Regions from separate parts of the Paenibacillus solisilvae genome, predicted to be linked through region 1. Evidence: riboswitches for the same ligand, from Rfam matches in the RefSeq annotation. Region 1 holds a riboswitch; the other holds the start of a gene.
What was found. Region 1 has a riboswitch for glycine ahead of gcvH (glycine cleavage system protein GcvH). Riboswitches for the same ligand answer to the same signal wherever they lie in the genome.
Positions count from the first base shown of each region.

Region 2: linked by a shared signal. The riboswitch ahead of sdaAB (L-serine ammonia-lyase, iron-sulfur-dependent subunit beta) and the one ahead of gcvH (glycine cleavage system protein GcvH) in region 1 are both predicted to bind glycine.

Region 1 covers NZ_JBHSOW010000106.1:27,289-34,924, reverse strand. The annotation lists gene pyrB (aspartate carbamoyltransferase) at 1-797, shown strand, start outside; gene gcvPB (aminomethyl-transferring glycine dehydrogenase subunit GcvPB) at 860-2,317, opposite strand; gene gcvPA (aminomethyl-transferring glycine dehydrogenase subunit GcvPA) at 2,314-3,672, opposite strand; gene gcvT (glycine cleavage system aminomethyltransferase GcvT) at 3,669-4,796, opposite strand; glycine riboswitch at 4,910-5,032, opposite strand; glycine riboswitch at 5,036-5,134, opposite strand; glycine riboswitch at 5,299-5,413, shown strand; glycine riboswitch at 5,417-5,506, shown strand; gene gcvH (glycine cleavage system protein GcvH) at 5,714-6,103, shown strand; gene ACFPYJ_RS27585 (lipoate--protein ligase family protein) at 6,169-7,017, shown strand; gene map (type I methionyl aminopeptidase) at 7,109-7,636, opposite strand, start outside.
Region 2 covers NZ_JBHSOW010000024.1:827-8,462, forward strand. The annotation lists gene ACFPYJ_RS06530 (GMC family oxidoreductase) at 1-2,082, opposite strand, end outside; gene ACFPYJ_RS06535 (DUF3973 domain-containing protein) at 2,639-2,830, shown strand; gene ACFPYJ_RS06540 (pectate lyase family protein) at 3,157-4,806, opposite strand; gene sdaAA (L-serine ammonia-lyase, iron-sulfur-dependent, subunit alpha) at 5,188-6,108, opposite strand; gene sdaAB (L-serine ammonia-lyase, iron-sulfur-dependent subunit beta) at 6,117-6,791, opposite strand; glycine riboswitch at 6,955-7,072, opposite strand; gene ACFPYJ_RS06555 (hypothetical protein) at 7,300-7,476, opposite strand.

The DNA of each region.
Region 1 (7,636 bases):
AAATCATGAGTACGCTTTTTTTCGAGGCCAGCACACGCACCCGGTTCTCCTTCGAATCGGCGATGCATCGTTTGGGCGGCCGTGTGATCGGGACGGAGAATGCCAGTCAGTTCTCGTCAACGATCAAAGGTGAAACGCTAGAGGATACCATTCGAATTATATCCGGCTACAGCGATCTCATCGTAATGCGGCATACAGACGTAGGTGCTGCGAAGCGTGCCGCTGCTGTATCGAGCGTGCCTGTCATTAATGCCGGTGACGGCTCCGGTGAGCATCCCACGCAGGCACTGCTGGATTTGTACACGATCCAGAAGGAATTTGGCCGAATCGATGGGCTGCATATCGCGATGATTGGGGATTTAACCTACGGAAGAACGGTCCATTCGCTTAGCTATCTATTAGCGAACTACTCAGACATACATATTTATTTTATCGCGCCGGATAATGTCGTCATCCCGGAATCAGTTAAACAATACTTGGATGAGAAGAACGTCAGCTATCAAGAGACAACCGATCTCGTGGAGGTGGCGAAGTCAGCCGATGTGTTCTATCAGACGCGAATCCAGAAGGAACGCTTCACTTCCCAGGATGAATATAATAAGGCGGCGGGCAAATATATCATTGACCGTCAGCTGCTTGAGCATATGAAGGAAAACGCAATGATTCTGCATCCGCTTCCGCGTGCAGGAGAGATTGACCCTGAGGTGGATATGGATCCGCGTGCAGCGTATTTCCGTCAAGCCCAGAATGGGCTATATCTTCGTATGGCTGTTATTGAGAAATGTTTGGTTGATTAATAAGGGAAAAGCAAAAGCCTCCAACCGACTGCCACGGCAGCGGGAATGGAGGCTTATTTTGTTTAACTGCAGGTACAATTTAAGACCGGTTTTCGGGCGGCGGCCGTTTCATCGAGCCTTTTGATGACCGTATTATAAGGTGCATTGCGGACGAGCTCCGGCGTATGCTCGGCCTCGTGCGCAATCTGAATCATTTTCTCAATAAAGGCATCAAGGGTTTCCTTGCTTTCCGTTTCGGTTGGTTCAATCATAATCGCTTCTTCGACATTAAGCGGAAAATAGATCGTCGGCGGATGATAGCCAAAGTCGAGCAGCCGTTTGGCCACATCAAGCGTACGAATGCCATAAGCCTTGAGACCTTTGCCGGAGAGGACGAACTCATGCTTGCAGACGCCCGGATAAGGAACCTCGTAGTAGGGGGCCAGCCGGTGCATCATATAATTCGCATTGAGCACGGCGCATTCGGAAACCCGCCGCAGACCCTCCGGCCCATAGGTGCGGATGTAGGTGTAGGCGCGAACGAGAATACCGAAGTTGCCGTAGAAAGCTTTGACTCTGCCGATTGACTGCGGCCTGTCGGAATCCCAGAAGAAGGTGCCGTCAGAGCGTTTGCCGACAACCGGTACAGGCAGAAACGGGATAAGCCTGTTCTTCACGCCGACCGGCCCGGCACCGGGACCTCCGCCGCCATGGGGCGTGCTCATGGTTTTATGAAGGTTGAGATGAACAACGTCGAAGCCCATATCGCCGGGTCTCGTGATACCCATAATGGCATTGGAATTGGCTCCGTCATAATAGAGAAGGCCGCCTGCTTCATGAACGATATCGGCGATCTCGACAATCTGTTCTTCGAATAAGCCCAGTGTACTGGGATTGGTCAGCATCAGCGCTGCTGTATCGTTTCCTACGGCCGCGCGTAATGCTTCCAAATCAACCATGCCGCGCTCATTGGATTTGATTGTTATGGTGTCAAATCCGGCCGTCGTTGCGCTGGCCGGGTTGGTTCCGTGGGAGGAATCGGGCACGATGACCTTCGTGCGTACTTCGCCGCGGCTCTCATGATATGCACGAATGAGCATAAGTCCCGTCCATTCGCCATGTGCCCCGGCTGCAGGCTGAAGGGTAACGAAATCCATGCCGGTCAGAGCAGCGAGATCCTGCTGCAGGGTATAGAGCAGCTCGAGGGCGCCCTGTATGCTCTCTTCAGGCTGATAGGGATGGATTTTGGCGAATCCGGCGAATCTGGCGGTATCTTCATTGATCTTGGGATTGTATTTCATCGTGCAGGAACCAAGCGGATAGAAGCCATTATCAACGCCGAAGTTGCGCCTGGATAATTCGGTATAATGACGAATGACATCGACCTCGTATACTTCAGGCAGCGCTGCCGGTGCGCTTCGCAGCAGCGAAGCTGGAATCACATCAGACGGGGCAATCTCCGGAACATCGCATGCCGGAAGAGAATAAGCGACGCGTCCTCGCTTGCTGAGCTCGAATATGAGTGCTTTCTCGGGTTTCATATACAGGCCTCCAATTCAAGGACGAACCGGTCGATTTCGTCCTTCGTTCTCCGTTCCGTAACAGCAACTAATAGATGACCCTGAAGCTCCGGATAAGCACGGCCAAGATCATAGCCGCCAATGAACCCGGCTTCCAACAGCTTCTTATTGATGACGGCGGGATCGGCACCCTCCGGCAGCCGGAGGACGAATTCGTTGAAGAAGGGGGCTGAAAATGGCAGACTGAGCTTCCCTTCGTTAGTAAGCGTGAATTGTTCCGCTGCATAATGTGCTTTGCGCAAATTGAGCAAAGCCGTTTCCTGCATGCCCTGCTTGCCCATCGTTGACATGTAAATGGATGCACAAAGGGCAAGCAGCGCTTGATTGGAGCATATATTAGAGGTCGCTTTCTCCCGGCGGATATGCTGTTCGCGTGCCTGCAGCGTGAGCACGAAGCCTCTTTGCCCGTTCTGATCGACGGTCTGGCCGACGATTCGCCCGGGAATGCGGCGCATCAGCGCTTCTGTTACTGCGAAGAAGCCGCAGGTCGGACCGCCGAGTGCCGCAGGAATGCCAAGCGGCTGCGCATCGCCGACAGCTATGTCTGCACCAAGTTCCCCGGGGGATTCCAATAAACCGAGCGACATCGGGTTGGTGCTTAAGACGAGCAGTCCTTTCTTGGCGTGAATAAGCGGCTCAATGGCTCTGACATCCTCGATGCAGCCGAAAAAATTCGGGCTTTGGATCAGAACGGCGGCAGTATCCTCAGTAACAGCGGCAGCAAGCTCATTCAGATCTGTTGTGCCATTGCTGCAGCCGATCTCGGTAATCTTAAGGCCCAGACCGTGTGCCGATGTCAGCAGAATTTCTCTAGCCTCGGGATGAACGGTGCGGGAAACAAGAATCTGCTTCCGCTTCACTGCACCGCTGGCCAGCGCGGCAGCCTCCGCGAGAGCGGTTGCTCCGTCGTACATGCTGGCATTGGCCACCTTCATGCCTGTTAATTCACAAATATAGGATTGGAATTCAAAGATGGCCTGCAGCTCTCCTTGGCTGATCTCCGGCTGGTAAGGGGTGTAGGCTGTATAAAATTCGGAGCGGGAAATCATGTGGTTGATGATGACAGGAATATGGTGATCATAGATACCTGCGCCGAGGAAGCAGGCATAACGGTCAAAGTCTGCATTGCGGTCGGATAATTGGCGCATATGCTTCAGCAGATCCGGCTCGCTAAGCGCAGCGGACATGGGGAGGACGCCGGAGTAACGCACGGATTCCGGTATGTCGATGAAGAGATCTTCGATGGAGTCTGCCCCTATCGTCTGGAGCATATCAGCCTGATCCTGCTCCGTCATCGGTAAGTAGCGGTGGTTCATGGCGCAGTCACTCCTTTGCCGGATGCGGGCGTATTTTTGTAAAAAGGGGTTTTCACAATGCGGGCCCTCAGCATCTTCCCCCGGATCTCGACGAGAACTTCCGTATCTAAAGCCGTATAGTCCATTTTTATCATCGCCAGCCCCAGGTTCCGCTTCAGAGAGGGGGACTGCGTACCGGTTGTCACCTCGCCGATGAGTGAGCCGTCCGCATAGACGGGATAATGCGGCCTCGGAATTCCGCGGTCGATCAGCTCGAGCCCGACTAATTTACGCGTTAACCCTAATTTTTGCTGCTCCAGCAATGCCCCGCGTCCGATAAAATCCCCTTTAAGCAGTTTAACGAAATAGCCAAGTCCGGCCTCAAGCGGCGAAATATCAGGAGATAATTCCTGTCCGTACAAAGGAAGCCTCGCTTCGAAACGCAGCGTGTCGCGAGCGCCAAGTCCGGCAGGAATAAGTCCGTCCCCATGCCCGGCAGCAAGCAAGCCTTTCCATACGATCCCCGCTTGATCAGCTGGAGCATAAATCTCAAAGCCATCTTCGCCGGTGTAGCCCGTGCGGGAAACAAGCGCGGGAACACCGCAGACGACGGCTGGATGGATAAAGTGGAAGGAAGCGAGGCTGCCGGTGTCTGCATCGGTAACCCGGGATAATATGGCCGAGGCAAGAGGCCCCTGCAGGGCAAGAAGAGCCGTTACACGGGAACGGTTCTCCATCACAACGTCGCCAATAATATGATCCTGCAGCCAAGCCCAATCCTTGTCGATGTTGGAGGCGTTGACGACGAGCATGAATTGATCGTCTGAATATTTGTATACGAGCAAATCATCTACGACCCCGCCATTCGGATAACACATGAGTGTGTACTGCGCTTGTCCCGCAGCCAGATTCGCGATATCGTTCGTCGTCATCTGCTGCAAAAAAGCTTCTGCATACATTCCGGTTACCAGGAATTCACCCATGTGGGAGACGTCGAATAACCCTGCCTGACGGCGCACGGCATCATGCTCCTGTTGAATGCCGGTAAACTGAACAGGCAGCTCCCAGCCGCCAAAATCGATGCATCGGACGGCTGGGAAGGCGGCATAATGCGGGAAGAGCGGTGTGCGTTGTAAAGGCTCCATCTCATCACCTCTTTCATAAATTAGCTTCCATAACCGACAGGTCACACCAATTAAAAAAGACAGGCAAAAGGAATCCGAATACGCAGCTAAAGCTGCGCAGTCTCTTCCTTCTGCTCTGTCCTTTGTACCTGAGAGTTACCTGTTAAGTTACATGCAAACATAAATTAATGTTATCCACATGTTGCTTAACAGTTTCACCTTGGGTGATCCTAAAGAAATTAGGATGCTCTCCAGAGATGCGTCCGATAAAAGTCCTTTTGCCTGAGAGATTCACCTGCGGGCAGGCTTACTCCTTCGGCGTTACCCCGGTTTCAGGTAATCTCTCCCTCTACCATCATCCGCGTATTCAATTGTCCATTCACACTGATAGCTTTATTATAAACGTTGTGCATCAATCAATGTCAACCTTTGATTATACGAAATCTATTTTTATTGTTAACTATATTGACATAAAAAGAGAGAGTGAACTATGCTTGATGGAGACAACTGGATATGATGCGGATGAAGATAGTCGGGAGAGACCGCTCAGGCAGCTTGCCGATGCGGCACCGAAGGAGCAAGCCGTTAACCCGCCGGTTAACGGGTAATCTCTCAGGTAAACGAACCGGTATCGGACGCAGCTCTGGAGAGCGCGAAAGCCACCCAAGGTGTAAGGACTGCATGGCCTTGAAAGCCGTCATGTCTTAAACTCTCAGGTACCGAGGACAGAGAAGAGGCGCAATTCCTTTTCTCTGTCCTTTTTTTTGGACGGGGAATGATGAATTTTCGCTTCGTTCCCGCTATAGATTTAAGGGAAGAGACTTGTATGACCTCCTTAGCGGATAGCGCAATGGCGTTTCTTCCTGCTTTTAGAACAGCTGATGCTCCTTTATTCTATTCTTCGCTTCACCAACTAATTCGAAAAGAGGCGTGTACCGATGAGTGAGGTTAGAGAAAATCTGGTCTATAGCGATGAACATGAGTGGGTACTGGCGGTTGAAGGGCAAATCGTTCGGGTCGGCATAACGGATTACGCGCAGAGCTTGCTTGGAGACATCGTTTTTGTTGAATTTCCTGAGACGGGCACGGCCGTCACAGCAGGTGAGAGCATCGGATCCATTGAATCCGTGAAGACCGTTTCGGAGCTCTACTGTCCCGTTTCGGGGACGGTCACTAAGGTGAATCAGACGCTTATGGAACAGCCGGAGCTTGTTAACGGCGAGCCTTACGAGGGTGGTTGGATCGTTGAGGTAGAAGTCGATGGAAATGTAGAAAATGCGCTGAACAAACTTTTATCCGCGGATCGATATCGGACGTTGATTGACTAATACGCAATCGAATCAGCAAGACAACCGCCTGTCATCAAAAGGAGCTGATTGAAGGGAGCGTAGTTATGGGTGCACCTTGGAGATTCGTTCATACCGGCAGCCGTTCACCGGAGGAGAACATGGCGATTGACGAGGCCATGCTTATCGCCCACAGCGAGGGCCGCACGCTTCCATCCGTCCGTTTCTATGGCTGGAATCCGCCTACGTTATCGATCGGATATTTTCAACGGGTCCATAAGGAAATAGACGTATCAAGGGTAATGGAGAACGGGATCGGTTTTGTCAGAAGGGCGACCGGCGGACGTGCCGTGCTTCATGATCAGGAGCTGACTTACAGTATCATCGTCTCTGAGAGCTATCCGGGTATGCCGGCAAATGTGACGGATGCTTACCGTGTGCTCAGCATGGGCTTGCTCTACGGGTTTCAAAAATTGGGGCTGCATGCTGAAATGACCGGCCTTGCCGCACAGGACTCCCCCCAGCAGGTTGAGAAGGGGATAACGTCCCCGGCTTGCTTTGATTCGCCTTCGAAGTATGAGCTTGTCCTGGAGGGGAAGAAAATAGCCGGCAGTGCGCAGATGCGAGCCAGGGGAATGATTTTGCAGCATGGCTCAGTCCTGCTGGATCTGGATACGGACTTGTTATTCCGCCTGCTTCTCTTCAAGGACGTGAAGGCGAGGGAGGAAATCAAGCAGACATTTGATCAGAAAGCTGCTGCCATTAATCCTTGCTTACAGTCGAAGAACGGCAGTCCGGTTACGATTAGGGAGGTCGAAGAAGCCTTTCGACAAGGCTTCGCCGAAGGTCTTGAAACGGAATTCATCGTAGAGAAGCTGAGCGGCTACGAGGAGGAGCTTGCGGCTAAGCTTGTTCGGGAGAAATACGGCACGCAGGAATGGAACTTCCGCCGGTAAGTCAGAGAAGCCTGCCGCCTGCATCAATCACATAAGGGCTGTGCCTGTCTGCGGTGATCATCGTCACTGAGCCAGGCACAGCCCTTATTGATTAAAGCTTGGTGAGAATAAATGGTCCATCCTCTGTAATAGCAAGCGTGTGCTCGTACTGCGCAGAGAGCTTGCCGTCAATTGTTCTTGCGGTCCATCCGTCTGAATCCAGCTTGCTCTTCCAAGCGCCGACATTGAGCATCGGCTCAATGGTCAAGACCATGCCTTCCTTCAGACGCGGACCTCTGCCGGGAGGGCCGTAGTGGGGAACTTGCGGTTCCTCATGCATTTGAGAACCGATGCCATGACCGATAAACTCCCGTACAACCGAGAAACCTTCCGCTTCAGCATAGACTTGAATCGCATTGGAGATATCTCCGATGCGGTTGCCTGCAACCGCTTGTTCAATACCTTTGTACAGGGATTGCTCAGTCACGTTCAACAGGCGCCGGGCTTCATCAGAGACTTTGCCCACCGCATAGGACCAGGCGGAATCAGCGAGCCAGCCGTTCAAATTAACGACCATATCGATCGTGACGATGTCGCCGTCTTTAAGCGCTGTGGCAGAGGGGAAGCCATGGCAGATGAC
Region 2 (7,636 bases), on a different contig from region 1:
GGTCAACACCGGGTTAACGCCGCCGTTGGTTACATGCACGGAGCCGTCGCTCACCCAGAGATTGTCATATCCATGTACACGGCCCGTGGGATCGGTGACGGACGTCGACGGGTCATTACCCATGCGCAGCGTTCCCGCCTGGTGCTGCCCCCCACTGAGCCCATTGCCTGCCCGGGTCCGCCAAACCTGCCTTGCTCCGGCAGCCCAAAGCCACTTCTCCGCTTGCTCCGCCAGCATTGCCGAAGCTCGAAGAGACTCGGGGTGGACACTTCCGGAGAGCCTAGCAACGGGTATGCCGAAGCGATCTTTGACCGCGGTCGAGAGCTGCACTCTGGACTCGGCGCTCGGGATTTCTTGGATCGGGCCTTGAATTTGGCTTGTGCGCAGATAGGTATCGCGCATCGTTTCCTTGCCTGCGCTTCCCCAGCGGGCCGCCTCCGGCGCAAGTGCGCGATACCAGTGAATGAGCGGCAGCCGGGTGAATTCGTTGGCCAGCAATCCTCCCCCGATAACTCCGGCTTCGTTGCTATGGTCAAAGCGGAAGGTGGCTATGCTCACCCCCGGACCAAGACCGTCCTGAATCGCTTCATCAAAGAGGCCATATGCGCCGGAATAGACATGGCCTTGAAGATTCCTTCCAACTTGGCCGTACCGATTGCCGATCCCGTTCGGTTCCGCATCGCTTATTGAGTTGAGAAGGAGGCGCGCGCTTTCAATGGCTCCGGCGGCGACCACCACATGCCCCGCCCGCACCTGTCGGCGCTGGATCGAACCCGCTGTTTCCTGCACAAGGTGAACCCCGGTGGCACGCCTTCCCCCTTCTGTATCAATGCGCTCCACTATGGTATCGCAGATCAGGTCGCAGTTGCCGGAAGAGATGGCCCTCACCAGCATCGTGTTGTGGCCGCCATTTTTACTGTTGGTTGGGCAGGCGAATCCGACACACTGGCCGCACCGTCCGCAGGCCTGCCGGCCGTCACGCTCGACAGAATTGATGAGAAGAGGCACCGGCCCCGCATCCCATCCCAGCTTCACTGCCGCCCGGGCCAAGCGTTCCGCTTCCCTCGTCCTCGACAATGCCGGCATCGGATAAGGGCGCTCCCGCTTACCGCGTCCGGGGTGGGCATCCCCGTCACCGGAGACACCGACTTCCCACTCGGCGCGCTCGTAATAAGGTTCGAGGTCCTGATAGCGAATCGGCCAATCGCTTAGCGAGCTTCCGTCCGGAATTCCATAGCGTGTCGCCATGCGAAAGTCCTCCGGATGAAACCGCCATGCCTGTGCCCCGTAGACCCTTGTTCCGCCGCCCACAGTCATCGCGTTATTATGATAGTCGCCTTCAAAGGGTGCGGTGATCCTCTCTTCTCCACCGGACAAAAGAATCGTCCGGGAGTTGCCTTCGAGCGCAGGGCCAGTGTTATGACCGTATTTGCTTAACCGATGGTTCCGTAGATGATCGCTGCCAACCTCACCATATCGAAGCCAGCTTCCGCGCTCGATGACGAGAACGCTAAGTCCCGATTCGGCGAGCATGGCCGCAGTTACCGAACCCCCGGCCCCCGCTCCAACCACGACAACATCATACCGGTCCCGAAGCTGGTCAAAGGACCGCTGCGGCAAATCGGTTTCCTCGACTGGCGCATAAGTTCCCGGTACCGGTCCCGGACGAAATCCGATCATGTCCCACGACTTGCCCCCGCGATTCCCGCCTGCTTGGGGATTTCCATAGTAACCTTCGATGACGAGGCTCAATAAAGTGTCAAAAAATTGCTTCGATGGAACCGGCCAGTCCCGAACACGTTCTTGCTGGACATCATGCAACAAACTGTCTTTCTCGTCAGCCGACAGTTCGGCAAAAGACCGGCCATGGTGAGCTGCCGCTTCTGCATTCACCGCGAGAAGTCCGGGCTCAATGATATTCGTCCAGGCAGCAGGATCCTCGCCGGCGTGACGCTCCAAGTATGTCAGTACGCCTGCATTGGTCGCCGATGGCCATGCATCCTCCGGAACCATACGGTCGGCAACCGCTTTCAATACAGTTTTTACCTCAACAAAAAAAGACTTCTGATCGCCGGACTTCATCTCTCAACACCACCCAATGACATTCGGCCTGCCTCGTAAACTTTCATCCTCATGAACTTCTCTCCTATACTGGTTCAGTTTCCCAATCCTATTGTATCATCTAGAGTGCAAAGTGTTGATAATTAATGTTCAAATTAATGCGCAGGCTGCTCAACTGGAAAGCCGATTTTCTCATTACGGAGCAGTCGTTTAGCTTTTTCGGAATGTTGATCATATGTCTCTTGAGGAATTTGAATGCTTCCTTTTTGCGGTGCATTCGCTGCAGAAGTATAAATTAGCGCAACATTGGGTCTGGGGTGATTGGAGCGATTGGGCGTACCCCGATGCCACATTCGATCATCCCTGAGGATGGGGATAGCTCCGAGCCATGTTAGACAAAGTAAAGTAAAGTGATATTACTTTTGATACGATTTTTGCGTGTATCGACAGCTCCTGCCAATTAGGACCACCAAGTCACTCTTATTGCGAGTGGCTTTTTTATTTCAAATCTATATCTTTACGATTTAATTTGAACTATGATCTTCTTGGGAAGTAATTACAAGAGGAGGTAATTTATATGTATTATTGTATTGGGTGTAACAGGTTGCATGAAAAATCTAAACCCGGCACTATTATCTTCTCGAGTGGATTTATTAAAAAGGAAGACAAGCTAGTTAGCGTTGGTCATTGTAAAGCATCCGTGACATCCAAATCGAATTCAGATGGTCTTAAAGAAAAAATAGCCTACTTGATGAGGCATGCTTGTTGATCTTAGCGATCTCATTATTATTAATGACATTGGTCACTCTTAATCGAGTGGCTTATTTTGTTGGAATGCTATGCATTCGGATAAAGGCGCGTAAGGTAGAACGTAGATGATGACAAAAAAACCCGCTATATTAGCGAGCTTTAACAGGAAACTTGCTCCAGCTCCATGAACTAATCGATATTGAATAAATTCCCGCTTGATCCAGTAAACTTCAGGTAATTTTGCGTAGCTGTGGCACCGCTTATTGCACATGATAGAGTCTTCCAAGTCTTACGCCTGACATGCTGTTGTAACTTTCTGCTTCTGTAGTCGAATATGCATCAAATTTAATTTGTTCTTAACCAGTCTGCAGCACTGAATTTAATTGCGGATACCCCGGCGTATTTCATTACGGTTGGTACAACGCTGTTTAAAGGAACGGTTTTATAAGCATAAGGCAATTGTTCGTTGTAATCATAAGTAAACGTAAACGGTGTACTTGGCGGGTTCGTCTTACTCATATTTTCTACTCCGTCGATGTGTGAAGACCAAGCCCAATTCCCGATCGTTGATTTGTCATACCAAGTGAATCCTTTGGTAAACGCATTATCGCCATTATTATCCCAGCTGCTTCCGATATAAGTTCCGCTGCTATTTATTACTTTAGAATTCACGATTAAACTATGGTTCATTGCATCTTTAAATAATGTACTAAAAGGTTCATCCATATTGCCTGTATCGTCGCCTTGACGTTCTGCACCGATCATCGGTTCATTAAACCCATTATAAACGTTTGTATCCGCCGCGATCGAGGCTCCATTTCTGGCATTTACTCCACGTGATAGTTTATCTCCGCCATATTTCGAGATAGCGGGAACCGTATCAAGCAATTTCTGATGAGTCGAATCATCAAAATAATTATTAAACAAGTGCCCGGTACCTTGACGAATCATCGGCAAGCGCTGACCGACATTCGTATAATGATTGTATGCCATGGTCAATCTGATTCTTTGATTTCCATCTTTAATTTCGACTCCGTCGGGACTGACATAGTTCGTATAATCCTTATCGCCGGAGCCTGACAAATGAACTTTAGAGTGGTATGCTGCATACGCCATAATCTGATTTTTTGTAGCGCCTTCGTTACGCATTTTATAATAAACGCTGGTTGTTGGGTCCAGTGACCCTGCTGCATATTTTTGCTCCATATTATCGATTGCCTGATAAATAGAACTGCTCTCAGCAGGTTCTTGAGTTGCTGCTAATCCGAATTCATTCCAAGAAAGTGTTACATTGGATGAGCCATTTTCCAAATCAATCATTCCGTCTGCCGCTATAGAAAACTTACAATGATCAATCCATACATGGTTAGCGCCATTTACCTTGATAAATGTCCAGCCTACCTCTTTATGCTGTCCGGAGTCATCCCATTGCCACATTTCATCAAAATTGAGATTTCTTATTACAATATCGTTAGCTGATGCCTGTAATTTTAATTCAGCATGCTTAATTGTTTTTCCTGAAGTAGAGAAAATGGTTAATCCATCTACATTGGATATGTTTAATTTAGATACTCCGGAAGCGATTAACAGTGGATTCGTAAATCCCTTCGCTGGATTCGGATACTTGCTAATAAAGCTATACGTTGAAGCTTCAGTTGAATTTAAAGCTAATTCAGTCCATCCTAAGTTAATATTATCCGTAACTTCAATTACTTTTACAGTACCATTACTCGCATCCAGGATTGCCTGTAAAAACTCTCTTCCATTACTAACTGTACGATAGTAAGAGCTGCCTACATAACTGCTTCGATCCTTTACTCCTAAAGATGCATAGCCAGGAACCGCTAAAAAGCTGCTTTCATACTTCTTCTCAACCTTAGTCGTGTTAGGTATTGAATTAATCAGTGCTGCCTCTACTCTACTACCTGCATCAAAGAAAGAAGTAGTCACCAATAGACCTCCAATAACCAAACTACTTAAGACTTTTTTAATCATGAATAAATTCCTCCTTCAAATTTGGACTCTTTCTCAAAGTGCCATTATTTACTGCCTATTATTGTCACCACCCCCTGTCATAAGAGCGCTTTCATTTTCCTGTAACGATTCCTGAACAATTTGAGTGGCAGAGAAATAATAGGGAGTAAACCGTCACTTTATTTTAAAATAAATATAACCTACCAGAGTAGGCTATTGAATCCACTTTATAGGGCTCATTGGCAGACTTGTATATCCGCCAGCACAGGATGAATTCGAACAGTTGTTTGATGAGTTCTTTGGTCTCCTCCCCGTATAATGGCTTTTCAAAAACAAAAAAAGCCGCAAATTACGCGACTTCTAGATGGGAATTTCTTTGATTTCAGTTGGGATAGAACTGTCTTAGTTCTCCTTGTCGGGCGTATTTGATTCTTTGGCCTTTTTGCGGCGCTGCTCGATCAGTTCTTTGGTCAGCTTGCGGCCTGTCGGTGTTTGGGCGAGTCCGCCCTTACCTGTCTCGCGGTGCTTGGTTGGCATGGCGCTTCCCACTTCCAGCATGACGCCGATGACCTCATCGGCAGGGATCACACTGCCTACTCCGGCGAGCGCCATGTCCGAGGCTGCCAGAGCCGTGACGGCCCCCAGGCCGTTGCGGATGATGCAGGGTATTTCCACCAGTCCGGCCACGGGATCGCAGATCAGCCCAAGGCAGTTTTTAAGAGCAAGACCCACCGCGTGAACGGCCTGCTGTGCCGTGCCGCCGCGGAGCTCCACCATAGCGCCGGCGGCCATTCCGATAGCTGAACCCACCTCTGCCTGACAGCCGCCTTCGGCACCTGAAATGGATGCGTTATTGGCTATAACATAACCTATAGCACCGGCACAGAACAAACCCTTTATCAAATGTTCATCGTCCCAGTCAAATCTCTCCTGGGCGCTGACGAACACCCCGGGGATGATGCCACAGGATCCGGCAGTGGGGGTCGCGATAATTCTGCCCATGGAGGCGTTTACCTCGGATACAGCCAGCGCGTAGGTCATCGCCTCAGCCGCCGGACCTCCCAGAGAGGTCTCGCCTCGCTGCATATAATCCGACACTCTTTTGGCGTCGCCGCCGGTCAGGCCGCTGCGGGATTTGGTGTTCCCCGTGAGTCCCTGACGTACAGCCTCTTTCATTACCCCGTAGTATTCGGCCATCTGACGGAAGATCTCCTCGGTCTCAACGCCGGTTTCCTGAGCCTGATCCTCCAGCATAACCTCGGCAATCGTTTTATTCTCCTTTCGGCATATTTCAGCCAGCTGTTCAAGGGTCTCGAATCTCATATAAAGTTTCAGCTCCTTTTGGTCAAATCGATCATCGTAACTTCCTTAATGTGCGGCAGGTGATGAATCCGCTCTATAGTGCTTTCCCCTGGAGCCGAATCCAGTTCAAATACGGTCATTGCATCGCCACTCCGTCCCTTGCGATCCACATCCATATAACCGATATTAAACCCCTCCTGACTAAGCAGAGCGGTCATATTGGCGAGAACCCCCTGTTTGTCGGAATGCGTTACGGCAATCGTGGGAAATTCGCCCGTGATCTGCACATCAAAACCGTTCATGGAATAAACGGCAATCGTCCCCCCACCGATAGAGGCGGCTACGATTTCGGCTTTCCTTCCTTCGTTCGACAGGTTGATTTTGACCGAATTGGGATGAGGACCGTTGCCTTTTCCCTGAACCCATTCCAATGTCATTCCCGCTTCTTCTGCAAGAACGTCCGCCTGAGGAATGCGCTCATCATCCGTGTCGTAATTTAAAAGGCCTGCGGTTAGAGCCAGGTCCGTACCATGACCCCAATACGTCTCGGCAAATGAGCCGTACAGCGTCATTTTGGCCTCTTTCGGGCGGCATCCAAGCAGCTGTCGCGCCACTCTCCCGATGCGTACTGCTCCTGCTGTATGGGAACTGGAGGGTCCGACCATGGACGGGCCAATAATGGAAAAAACATTTTTAAATCTCACCTGTTCCAACGCTCCCTATAGGCATATTTCATAAAAAAGCAAATGAAAAAGACAGCAAAAAGGCATGCAACACCTTTTCTCTGTCCCTTGTACCTGAGAGTTTTTACGGATTTATTCCCTCCGCGGGTCCCCTTGGGTGGCTAGAAAGCTCTCTCCAGAGCCGCGTCCGGCGACGGTTCCTTGTACCTGAGAGATTAACTGCCTGTACGTGCCTACCTGCAGCTTGCTCCTTCGGTGCCGCCCTTCCACTATACGAGGGTGGTCTCTCCCGTGCGTCATCATCCGCGCTATATTGAATTATTTCCATAAGTTCAGTCAGATCTCTCTAAGAATAATGCAGAGCGAACTTCGGTGTCAATATAGCATATGTGGCGCCGTTTAAAACTCCATTCACGTTCTAACTTAAAGAAAAGCCGTCACTTACTATATTGACTTATTTCCATTACAGCAAACACAAAAAAAGACCGGAGAAATAACGCCGATCCGAGTTTTTTATAGAAAAATAACTTCAATTCCATCCTTTAACAGCAATATTCGATTTCGCTTTGTTTTTAAAAAACCTCTCTAACAAACCCAATTCCTGTTTGCGTTTAAGAGTGAGTTTAACACCGTCGATCAATAGTCTGGATCTCAAATCATCGTTGCGATTTAGCGTATGTAACCTCTTTATGAATTGCTCGTCCATTTGACCATCCTCCCAAGTGTAGGATTTCTGACATATCTAAATTATAATCCAGCTTAGGAAAAAAGTTTGTCATACTATATTGTAAGTACAACACTTGTTTTGTCGACAATTAGGTTTTCTGTGGAATATATAAATAGCCCAGTTTGCCGTGAAACTGGGC